Regions from separate parts of the Streptomyces sp. NPDC091649 genome, predicted to be linked through region 3. Evidence: riboswitches for the same ligand, from Rfam matches in the RefSeq annotation. Region 3 holds a riboswitch; each other region holds the start of a gene.
What was found. A riboswitch is a leader RNA that binds a small molecule or an ion and turns the genes downstream of it on or off. The one in region 3 is predicted to bind cobalamin.

Region 1 (3,266 bases), on a different contig from region 3:
AAGTCGACGGCCAAGGGCTACCGGGCCGGACAGATCGCCTCCGCCGGTCTCGTCTCCCTCGCCCACGGCACCAACGACGCCCAGAAGACGATGGGCATCATCACGCTGGCCCTGGTCACCGGCGGCGTCCTGGCCCCCGGCTCCAACCCGCCGATGTGGGTCATCGTCTCCGCCGGTGTCGCCATCGCGCTCGGCACCTACCTCGGCGGCTGGCGCATCATCCGCACCATGGGCAAGGGTCTGACCGACCTCCAGCCGCCGCAGGGCTTCGCCGCCCAGACCAGCGCGGCGACCGTCATCCTGGCCTCCTCGCACCTCGGCTTCTCGCTCTCCACCACCCAGTCCTGCTCCGGCGCCGTCATGGGCGCGGGCCTCGGCCGCAAGGGGGGCGTGGTCCGCTGGTCCACCGCCACCCGGATGTTCGTCGCCTGGGGCCTGACGCTGCCCGCCGCCGGCCTGGTCGGCGCGGGCGCCGAGTTCCTGACCAAGCAGGGCCCCTGGGGCGTCACCGTCACGGCGATCCTGCTCGTGGGCGGCTCCTTCGCCATCTGGCTGGCCTCGCGCCGCCAGCCGGTCGACCACACCAACGTCAACGACGACGAGCCCCAGGGCGTCGTCACCACCGCCATCGCCGCGGTCCAGCCGCCGCCCGCCGGCGGCCCGGCCTCCGACCTCATGACCACCATCCCGGCCCCGGCCCCGGCGCCCGACGACCCGGCCCGGCCGCCGGCCACGGTGTAAGGACAGATCCGCATGAAAATCGACTGGGCAGCTCTCGCCTCCGTCTTCGGTGTCAGTCTCGTGGTCACCGTCGCGCTGGTCGGCCTCTTCACGCTGGGCATCGTCGCCCTGTCCAAGCAGTCCGCGACGGCCGGAAGCAGTGCCTCCGGCGGATCGGTCGCGCTGGCGCGCACCGGCGCGTACGCCTGCTTCGGACTGTGCGTGGCAGCGGTCTCGTACGGGATCTATCTGATCGTCGCCTGACCCCGTACCTCGCACTCCTTCGGGCCGGACACACCTCGTGTGTCCGGCCCGATGTGCTTCTGCGCACAGTGGAGCCCCGCAGGTCAACAGCGAGTTGACGGTTGTTCGCGGGGCGTGGTGGACTGCCGGAGCCATTTACGGCGACAGCAGAGGAAGCCGGTGCGAATCCGGCGCGGTCCCGCCACTGTCACCGGGGAGCACTCCCCCACACCGGATGTCACGGCCCGCGGCAAGCGGGCTGGAAGGCCGGGGGAACTGCGGATCCGGAAGCCAGGAGACTCTCGTCGCCGGTCACGTCGAACCAGGGCGCGGACCCTGAGTGAGGACATACGCCATGCCTGGCCGCCGTGCGCCCCAACATGTGCCTCCCCGTGCCGGTACGCCTCTCCCCGCGACGGGCTGAAGCATGCGTGCCGACCGCGTCTTCGCGTACGGCGCGACGGGCGGGCTGATCGCCGACGCCCTGCTGGGCGACCCCCGGCGGGGCCACCCCGTCGCCGGATTCGGCCGTGCCGCCGCCCGGGCCGAGTCCCTGCTGTGGCGTGACCACCGGGGCGCCGGCGCCCTGCACACCCTCGTGTGCGCCGGGGGCGCCGCGGGGGCCGCCGCGCTGGCCGCCCGCGCGGTCCGGGGGCGGCCCGCGCTCGCCGTCGCGCTGACCGCCGCCACCGCCTGGTCCGTCGTCGGCGGTACCTCGCTGGGCCGGGAGGCCCGCGCCATCGGCGGCGCACTGGCCGCCGGGGACCTGGACGCGGCCCGGGAGCGCCTGCCCCACCTCTGCGGGCGCGATCCGCACGCCCTGGACGGCCCGGGGATCGCCCGCGCGGTCGTGGAGTCGGTCGCCGAGAACACCTCGGACGCCGTCGTCGGCGCACTGGTGTGGGGAGCGGTCGGCGGGGTGCCGGGGCTCGTCGGATTCCGGGCGGTGAACACGCTCGACGCGATGGTCGGCCACCGGTCGCCCCGCTACCGCCGTTACGGCTGGGCCTCGGCCCGCCTGGACGACCTCGCGGGGTGGCCCGGCGCCCGTCTGACGGCCGCGCTGGCCGTGGCGGCGGGCGGGCGGCCCCGGGACGCCGTGAGCGCCTGGAAGGCGGACGCGGGGCGCCATCCGAGCCCGAACGCCGGGCCGGTGGAGGCCGCGTTCGCGGGGGCGCTCGGCGTACGGCTGGGCGGGACGCTGGCGTACGCGGGGCGCGTCGAGCACCGGCCGGTGCTCAACGGGGCGGCCGGGCGGGACGTGCGGGGCCCGGACATCGAACGCGCGGTACGGCTGTCGCGCCGGGTGAGCGCCCTGGCCCTCGGCGTGTGCGTGGCGGGCCGGGCGGTCACGGGGCGGCTCGCCGCCGGGCGGAAGCGGGGACGGTCATGAACGGTCCGGCACGGAACGCGGCAGGGGAACGGGAGCGGGCATGAGCGGCGGACTGCTGGTGGCGGGCACCACATCGGACGCGGGCAAGAGCGTCGTCACCGCGGGCATCTGCCGCTGGCTGGTGCGCCGGGGTGTGAAGGTCGCGCCGTTCAAGGCGCAGAACATGTCGCTGAACTCCTTCGTGACCCGGCAGGGCGCGGAGATCGGGCGGGCCCAGGCGATGCAGGCGCAGGCCGCCCGGGTGGAGCCGACGGCCCTGATGAATCCGGTGCTGCTGAAGCCCGGCGGCGACCGGTCCAGCCAGGTGGTCCTGATGGGGAAGCCGGTCGGCGAGATGAGCGCCCGGGGCTACCACGGAGGCCGCCAAGAGGCGCTGCTCGGGACGGTGACGGACTGCCTGGAGCAGCTGCGGGCCACGTACGACGCGGTCATCTGCGAAGGGGCCGGGTCCCCGGCCGAGATCAATCTGCGGCGCACGGACATCGTGAACATGGGAATCGCGCGGGCCGCGCAGTTCCCCGTCCTGGTGGTCGGGGACATCGACCGGGGCGGGGTCTTCGCGTCGTTCTTCGGGACGACGGCGCTGCTGAGCCCCGAGGACCAGGAGCTGGTCGCCGGCTACCTGGTGAACAAGTTCCGGGGCGACGTCTCGCTGCTGGAGCCCGGGCTGGACATGCTGTACGAGCTGACCGGGCGGCGGACGTACGGGGTGCTGCCCTTCGCCCATGGGCTCGGCATCGACGAGGAGGACGGCCTGCGGGTGTCCCTGCGGGGTGCGGTGCGGGAGTCCTTCGTGGCTCCCCCGCACGGCGAGGACGTGCTGCGGGTGGCGGTCTGCGCGGTGCCGCTGATGTCGAACTTCACCGACGTGGACGCGCTGGCGGCCGAACCGGGCGTCGTGGTGCGGTTC
Region 2 (3,266 bases), on a different contig from region 3:
GGTGGTGCACAGCAGCACGAGCCGGGTGCGGGCGACGTTCACGCCGAGAGCGGCGGCGGCCTCCTGCCCGAAGGCGAAGGAGTCGAGGGTACGGGCGTAGGCCAGGGAGATCACGAGGCAGCCGGCGAGGACGGCGGAGCAGAGGACGACCTCGCTCCAGCCGACCCCGCTGAGCGAGCCGAGAAGCCAGAACAGCACCCCGCGGGTCTGCTCGGCGTCCGCGGAGGTCATCACGACGAAGGAGGTGAGGGCGGAGAAGAGCTGCATCGCGGCGACGCCGGAGAGGACGACCCGGTCGGTGCTGCCGCCGAGGGTGTGGCTGAGCAGCAGCATCAGGGCGAATGAGCACAGGGCCCCGACGAACGCCCCGGCCGACAGCGAGACCGCTCCCCCGCCGACCCCGAGGACGACCACCACGACCGCCCCGGTCGAGGCGCCGGAGGAGACGCCGAGGACGAAGGGGTCGGCGAGCGGGTTGCGCAGCAGGGACTGCATCACCGTGCCGCACAACGCGAGCCCCGCGCCGCACACGGCGGCGAGGAGGGTACGGGGCATGCGCAGGTCCCAGATGATGCCGTCCCGGATGGGGCTGAGGCCGGAGTCACCGAACCCGAGGTGTGCGGTGACAGCGGACCAGACGTCCGGCACGGAGATCCGGGCGGGCCCCGTGGTCACGGCGACCGCGACCGAGAGCAGCAGGAGCAGGACCCCTCCGGCCCCCAGCAGCAGGGCGAACCGGCCGCCGTTCCTGAACGTCCCGGCGGGAGGGTCCGCCACCCGTTCCACGGCCGCGGGCCCGGGCCGCTCCGCGGTCCGGTTGCCGGCGCTCACTCCGCGAGCCCGAAGTCGCGCAGTCCGGCCGCGACGCGCTCCAGGCCCTCGACGGTCCGGATGGTGGGGTTCATCGCCTGGCCGCTGAGCAGTACGTAGCGGCGGTTCCTGACCGCGTCCATGGTTTTGGTGACCGGGTGGGACTCCAGGAACTCGATCTTCTTCTCGGCGCTCTCGGCGCTCTGCGTCGTGCGGCTCAGGTCGCCGATGACGAGGACGTCGGGGTTGCGGTCGGCGACCGTTTCCCAGCCGATCTGAGGCCATTCGTCGCGGGTGTCGTCGAAGACGTTCTTCGCGCCGAGCTCCCGGGTGATGACGCCGGGAGCACCGCAGCACCCCGCCAGGTAGGGGGCTTTGGAGTCGGAGAACCAGTACAGGAGCGACACCTCGGAGCCGTCGACGCCCTCGGTGGCGTGGTCCACCCGCGCCCGGAGCTCCTCCACCAGCTTCTCGCCTCGCTCGGGTACGCCGAACACGCGGGCCAGCTCACGCACTTCGGCGTAGACGCTGTCCATCGTCAGCGGCGCGGTACGCGCTCCGTCCCCGCCGCCGCTGTTGTCCTTGCCGGCACAGTCGGCGGGCGAGACGTAGGTCGGTACTCCCAGCTTCTCGAACTGTTCGCGCGGCGCGACGCCTCCCTTGGCGAGAGTGGAGGTGAAGGAGGCGGAGAGGAAGTCGGGCTCCTTGTCGAGGACCTTCTCCGAGGAGGGCCGGTTCTCCGATATCCGTTCGACGTCGGCGTTGGCCTTCTCCAGCCCCTTCATGACCGGATCGGTCCAGGTGGCAGTGGCGGCGAGCCGGTCGGCGAGCCCGAGCGAGAGCAGGATCTCCGTGGACCCCTGGTCGACGGAGACCGCCCGCTCGGGAGGGGCCTGCACCGTGACGGTGCGTCCGCAGTTCTCCAGGGTGACCGGGAACCCGTCAGCCCGGCCGCTCCCGGCGGCCGTGGTGGTGTCGTCGGCGCCGCATGCGCTGAGCAGGAGGATTCCCGCCGCGAGCAGGACCGCGGGACGTATCGGGGCGGTGGTGGCCGTGGGCAGCACGAAGGACCTCGGTGTCTCTGGGCCCAGCCGCGGAGCCCGTCGTACGGTTCCCGTGCCCCGGTCGGGCGCGGGCGCCAGCAGGTCTTCGGACTCGGGTTCGTCCGGACGGGACGCCTTCCCGGAGCACATCCGCGCTCCAGTGGCCGTGGCCCCGCCCGTCCCCCTCACCGCTGCGCGTCAGTTCCGGATTCGCACCGGATTCCCTGACCCCGTCACTGGGGTTCGACTGGCCCCGGCAAGCTACCACGCGTCTGCGAGCGGGCGGCGGCGATACGGCGGATCGTCGTGCGCGGGGCCGATGCGGCGCGGGGTCGGCCCGTCGCACCGGCCCGGTGGATGCGCACCGGACCACGGGCCCCTGGGCCGCGCCGCCTGACGGTCACGGAGCCCAGGGGCCGACGAGCCCGAAGCTCACGGAGCCTGAAGGGCGATCACCGCGTTCTGGCCGCCGAAGCCGAAGGAGTGGCTGACGGCCCGCCGTACGGGCGCCTCGCGCGGGACCTTGGTGACGCAGTCGATGTCGAACCCGGGCTCGGGGGCGTCCAGGTTCGCGATCGGCGGGATCACCCCGTGCTGGAGCGTGAGGATCGTCAGACCCGCTTCGATGGCGCCGGCCGCCCCCATGCAGTGGCCCAGCACGCCCTTGGGGGCGGTGACGGGCGGCCGGTGCGGGTAGGCCCGGGCGATGAGGGCGGCTTCGGTGGCGTCGTTGAGGGGGGTCGACGTCCCGTGCGCGTTGACGTGGTCGACGTCTTCGGCGTGCCAGCCCGCGTCGCGCAGCGCGGCGTCGACGGCCGCCTGTGCGACCTCCCCGGAGGGGTGGGGGCTGGTGGGGTGGTGGGCGTCGGTGGTGGCGCCGGTTCCCGCGATCAGCGCCCGGGGGGCGGCCCCCCTGGCACGGGCGTCCTCGGCCCGCTCCAGGACCATGATGGCCGCGCCCTCGCCCATGACGAGTCCGGCCCGGTCGGCGGCGAAGGGGCGGCAGAGCCGGGCGGGGTCGCCGTCCCGCGGTGCCGCCGCGCCGGAGCGGGCGAAGCCGGTCATGGCGACCGGAAACACGATCGACTCGGTGGCCCCGGCGATGGCGATGTCGCAGTGGCCCAGCGTCAGCATGTCCCGGGCCACCGACAGTGCGGTCACCCCGGAGGAACAGGCGGTGCAGGGGGCCAGGCTGGGTCCGGTGGCCTTCATCAGGATGGCGATCTCGGCCGCGGGCATGCTCGGGATGGTCAGCAGGATGCCCGAGGGCGAGGTGGCCTCGGGACCGCGCCGCTCCAGGGCGACGGCCTGTTCGGTGAGTCCGGCGGACCCTCCGCTGCTGGTGCCGACCACGACGGCGACCCGGGTGCCGTCCCAGTGCGCCGGGTCGAGCCCGGCGTCGGCGACCGCCTC
Region 3 (3,266 bases):
CAGGTTGGAGACCTGCGGCTCGATGCACTCGTACACCCCGGCGATCGAGGCGATCGTGGCGGTCGGCGCGATCGCCAGCAGCAGCGAGTTGCGCATCCCGGTCTTCGCGACCCGGGCGCGCAGGGCGTCCCAGCGCTCCGGCCAGTTCAGCTCGGTGTCGTAGTGGTCGGGGTGCAGCACCCCGCGCGCCGCCCTGGTCTCGGACCAGGCGGGCAGGGGGCCCGACCGCTCCGCGAGGTCGCAGGACGCCTCGTAGGCGGCGAGCATGATCCGCTCGGAGATCCGGGTGGAGAGCGCGCGGGCCTCGGGGGAGTCGAAGGGCAGGCGCAGCTGGAAGAAGACGTCCTGGAGGCCCATCGCGCCCAGGCCCACCGGCCGCCAGCGGGAGTTGGAGCGCCCGGCCTGCTCGGTCGGGTAGAAGTTGATGTCCACGACCCGGTCGAGGAAGGTCACGGCGGTGCGCACGGTGGCGTCCAGCCGCTCCCAGTCGATCGAGCCGTCCGCCACGAACGCGCCCAGGTTGACCGAGCCCAGATTGCAGACGGCCGTCTCGCCGTCGTCGGTGACTTCGAGGATCTCGGTGCACAGGTTCGAGGAGTGGACGACCCGGCCCGGCTCGGCGGTCTGGTTCGCGGTCCGGTTGGAGGCGTCCTTGAACGTCATCCAGCCCTGGCCGGTCTGCGCGAGGGTCCGCATCATCCGGCCGTACAGCTCACGCGCCGGAATCGTCCTGCGCGCCAGCCCATCGGCCTCGGCCGCCCGGTAGGCCGCGTCGAACGCGTCGCCCCACAAGTCGACCAGCTCGGGCACGTCGGCCGGGGAGAACAGCGACCAGTCGGTGTCCGCGTCGACCCGGCGCATGAACTCGTCCGGGATCCAGTGCGCCAGGTTCAGATTGTGCGTACGCCGCTGGTCCTCGCCCGTGTTGTCGCGGAGCTCCAGGAACTCCTCGATGTCCGCGTGCCAGGTCTCCAGGTAGACCGCCGCCGCGCCCTTGCGACGGCCGCCCTGGTTCACCGCCGCCACGGAGGCGTCCAGCGTCTTCAGGAACGGCACGATGCCGTTGGAGTGCCCGTTGGTGCCCCGGATCAGCGAACCCCGGGCGCGGATGCGGGAGTACGACAGACCGATGCCGCCCGCGTGCTTGGAGAGCCGCGCCACCTGGTGGTAGCGGTCGTAGATCGAGTCCAGCTCGTCCTTCGGCGAGTCCAGCAGATAGCAGGAGGACATCTGCGGGTGCCGGGTGCCGGAGTTGAAGAGGGTGGGGGAGGAGGGGAGGTAGTCCAGCCGGCTCATCAGCCCGTACAGTGCGGCCACCTCGTCCAGCGCCCGCACCGAGTCGTCCTCGGCGAGGCCCGCGGCCACGCGCAGCATGAAGTGCTGCGGGGTCTCGATGACCTGCCGGCTGATCGGGTGCCGCAGCAGGTAGCGGCTGTGCAGGGTCCGCAGACCGAAGTAGCCGAAGCGGTCGTCGGCGCCGTCCGCCATGGCCTGCTCGACGAGCCGGTCCAGCGCGGCGGCGTGGAGCGCGACGAAGCCGGCGGTGCGGTCGGCGATCAGGCCCTCGCGGTGCCCGACGGCGACCGAGGCGGAGAAGGACGTCGCGCCCTGGCCCGCGGCCTCGTCCGCGATCGTGCGGGTCAGCAGCCGGGCGGCGAGCCGGGAGTACGCCGGGTCCTCGGAGATCAGCCCCGCGGCGGCCTCGGTGGCCAGCGAGCGCAGCTCGGCCGCGTCGGAACGGGCGTTGCGCCCGCGCAGCGCGGCGGCGGCGACCCGTCCGGGGTCGGTGTCGGGGAGGTCGGCGGTGAGGTCGGTCAGGGTCCGCAGCAGTGCGGTCCCGGGTCCGTCCTGCGGGGTCTCCCCGGCGGTGGTCGACACGGCGGACTCGGCGGATTCGGTGGCTGAAACCGGATCGGCGGGCGCGATGGTCACTGGCTTCCCTCGCTCGGCGGGGGCCGGCGGAAGGCAGGGGGAGCCGGGCAGCGCGAGACCCGGGGCAGGGCAGCACAACTGACGGCGTCCACCGGCCTGTCCGCGAGGCCCGGACGTCTGGCGTCCGGTTCGGTCGAGCCGGACGCGCTGTCGACAGGTCCTCGGACTTGGAGGTGCGCGAAAGCACACCGATCACACCGTTGCGGGACAGTTCCGGATTCGCACCGGATTCCCCTGCGGCGACAGCGAGGTCGAGCATACATGTGGGGGCCGCCCGTTGCGGCAGCCCCCACATGTTGTGTCGCGGCGATGCGATACGTCCCTCAGGAGGGCGTCCGCAGTTCCAGCCGGAAGGTCATGAGCCGCAGTCCCGGCACCGGTTCCCAGTCCCGTTCGGGGGTCCGCGCGAAGCCGAGCCGCCGGTAGATCCGGTGGGCCCCGAGCATGGCCGGCTGCGTCGACAGCACCAGCCCCCGGATGCCCCCGGCGGACCGGGCGCGCTCGACGCACGCCCGTACGAGAGCCTCCCCCACGCCCCGCCCGCGCCCGGCGCGGGCCACGGCCAGCATCCGGAAGTCGGCCTCATCCGGGCCGGCGATGTCGCGCCACACAGTCCCCGGAGCGGCATACGTCACACCCCCGAGCACCGATCCGTCCGCGTCGAGCGCGACGAGGACCTCGGCCTCGGCGGCCCGCTGCTCCACGGCCCGCAGTTTGAGCAGATACGGGTCTTCCGGACCGTCCAGCAGGCCATCGCCGAGATACGCCTCGGCGGTGATCCCGCCGAGGAGGGCGTACTCACCGGGCTCCGCCACTCTGATCGTCAGGTCCATCAGCCGCTCGCCCCCACATCGTTGTTGGGAGCCCCGTCGCCCACCGGCGGCAGGTCGCCGCGCTCGACCGGCTGCCGCCCGGAGCCCTCCCCGGAGCCCTCCCCGGAGCCCTCCCCGGGCGGCTGCTGCCGGGGGGCCTCCTCCGCCGGCGGCAGGACTCGGTCCAGCTCGTGGTCGTCGGCCCGGTGGGCGGCCCGCGCCGCCGAGCGCAGCGTCGCCCGGTCCACGTCCGCGCGCTTCCCGCGCACCGTGACCACGAGTCCTCCCCGCTCCTGGGTGTACGCGTGCCCCGACTCCGTGGCCCGGTACCACTGTTCGCCGTCCGGCTCGCAGGTCACCAGGGGCTCCTGGCCGTCGGGGGGTGCGGGGTCCTCGCCGCAGTCGGCCTCGGCGTGCGGGCGGCGCTCCACCGACAGCTGGATCTGCCCGCCGTCCGGCGCGGTGTAGACGCTGGCGAACCCGTCGTCACCGATGACCCCGACCGACTGGCGCGCCAGGGTG

Region 1: it holds a riboswitch for cobalamin, as region 3 does, so the genes downstream of both, ACIQMU_RS28725 (cobalamin biosynthesis protein) here and ACIQMU_RS02395 (ribonucleoside-diphosphate reductase subunit alpha) in region 3, are expected to answer to the same signal.
Region 2: it holds a riboswitch for cobalamin, as region 3 does, so the genes downstream of both, ACIQMU_RS19840 (ABC transporter substrate-binding protein) here and ACIQMU_RS02395 (ribonucleoside-diphosphate reductase subunit alpha) in region 3, are expected to answer to the same signal.

The regions. Positions count from the first base shown of each region.
Region 1 is NZ_JBIVTR010000023.1:52,289-55,554, forward strand. Features, by position in the region: gene ACIQMU_RS28715 (inorganic phosphate transporter) at 1-741, shown strand, start outside; gene ACIQMU_RS28720 (hypothetical protein) at 754-984, shown strand; cobalamin riboswitch at 1,133-1,265, shown strand; gene ACIQMU_RS28725 (cobalamin biosynthesis protein) at 1,391-2,356, shown strand; gene ACIQMU_RS28730 (cobyric acid synthase) at 2,397-3,266, shown strand, end outside.
Region 2 is NZ_JBIVTR010000011.1:83,884-87,149, reverse strand. Features, by position in the region: gene ACIQMU_RS19845 (FecCD family ABC transporter permease) at 1-831, opposite strand, end outside; gene ACIQMU_RS19840 (ABC transporter substrate-binding protein) at 828-1,874, opposite strand; cobalamin riboswitch at 1,954-2,079, opposite strand; gene ACIQMU_RS19835 (beta-ketoacyl-[acyl-carrier-protein] synthase family protein) at 2,286-3,266, opposite strand, start outside.
Region 3 is NZ_JBIVTR010000001.1:547,879-551,144, reverse strand. Features, by position in the region: gene ACIQMU_RS02395 (ribonucleoside-diphosphate reductase subunit alpha) at 1-1,932, opposite strand, end outside; cobalamin riboswitch at 2,067-2,203, opposite strand; gene ACIQMU_RS02390 (GNAT family N-acetyltransferase) at 2,256-2,765, opposite strand; gene ACIQMU_RS02385 (hypothetical protein) at 2,765-3,266, opposite strand, start outside.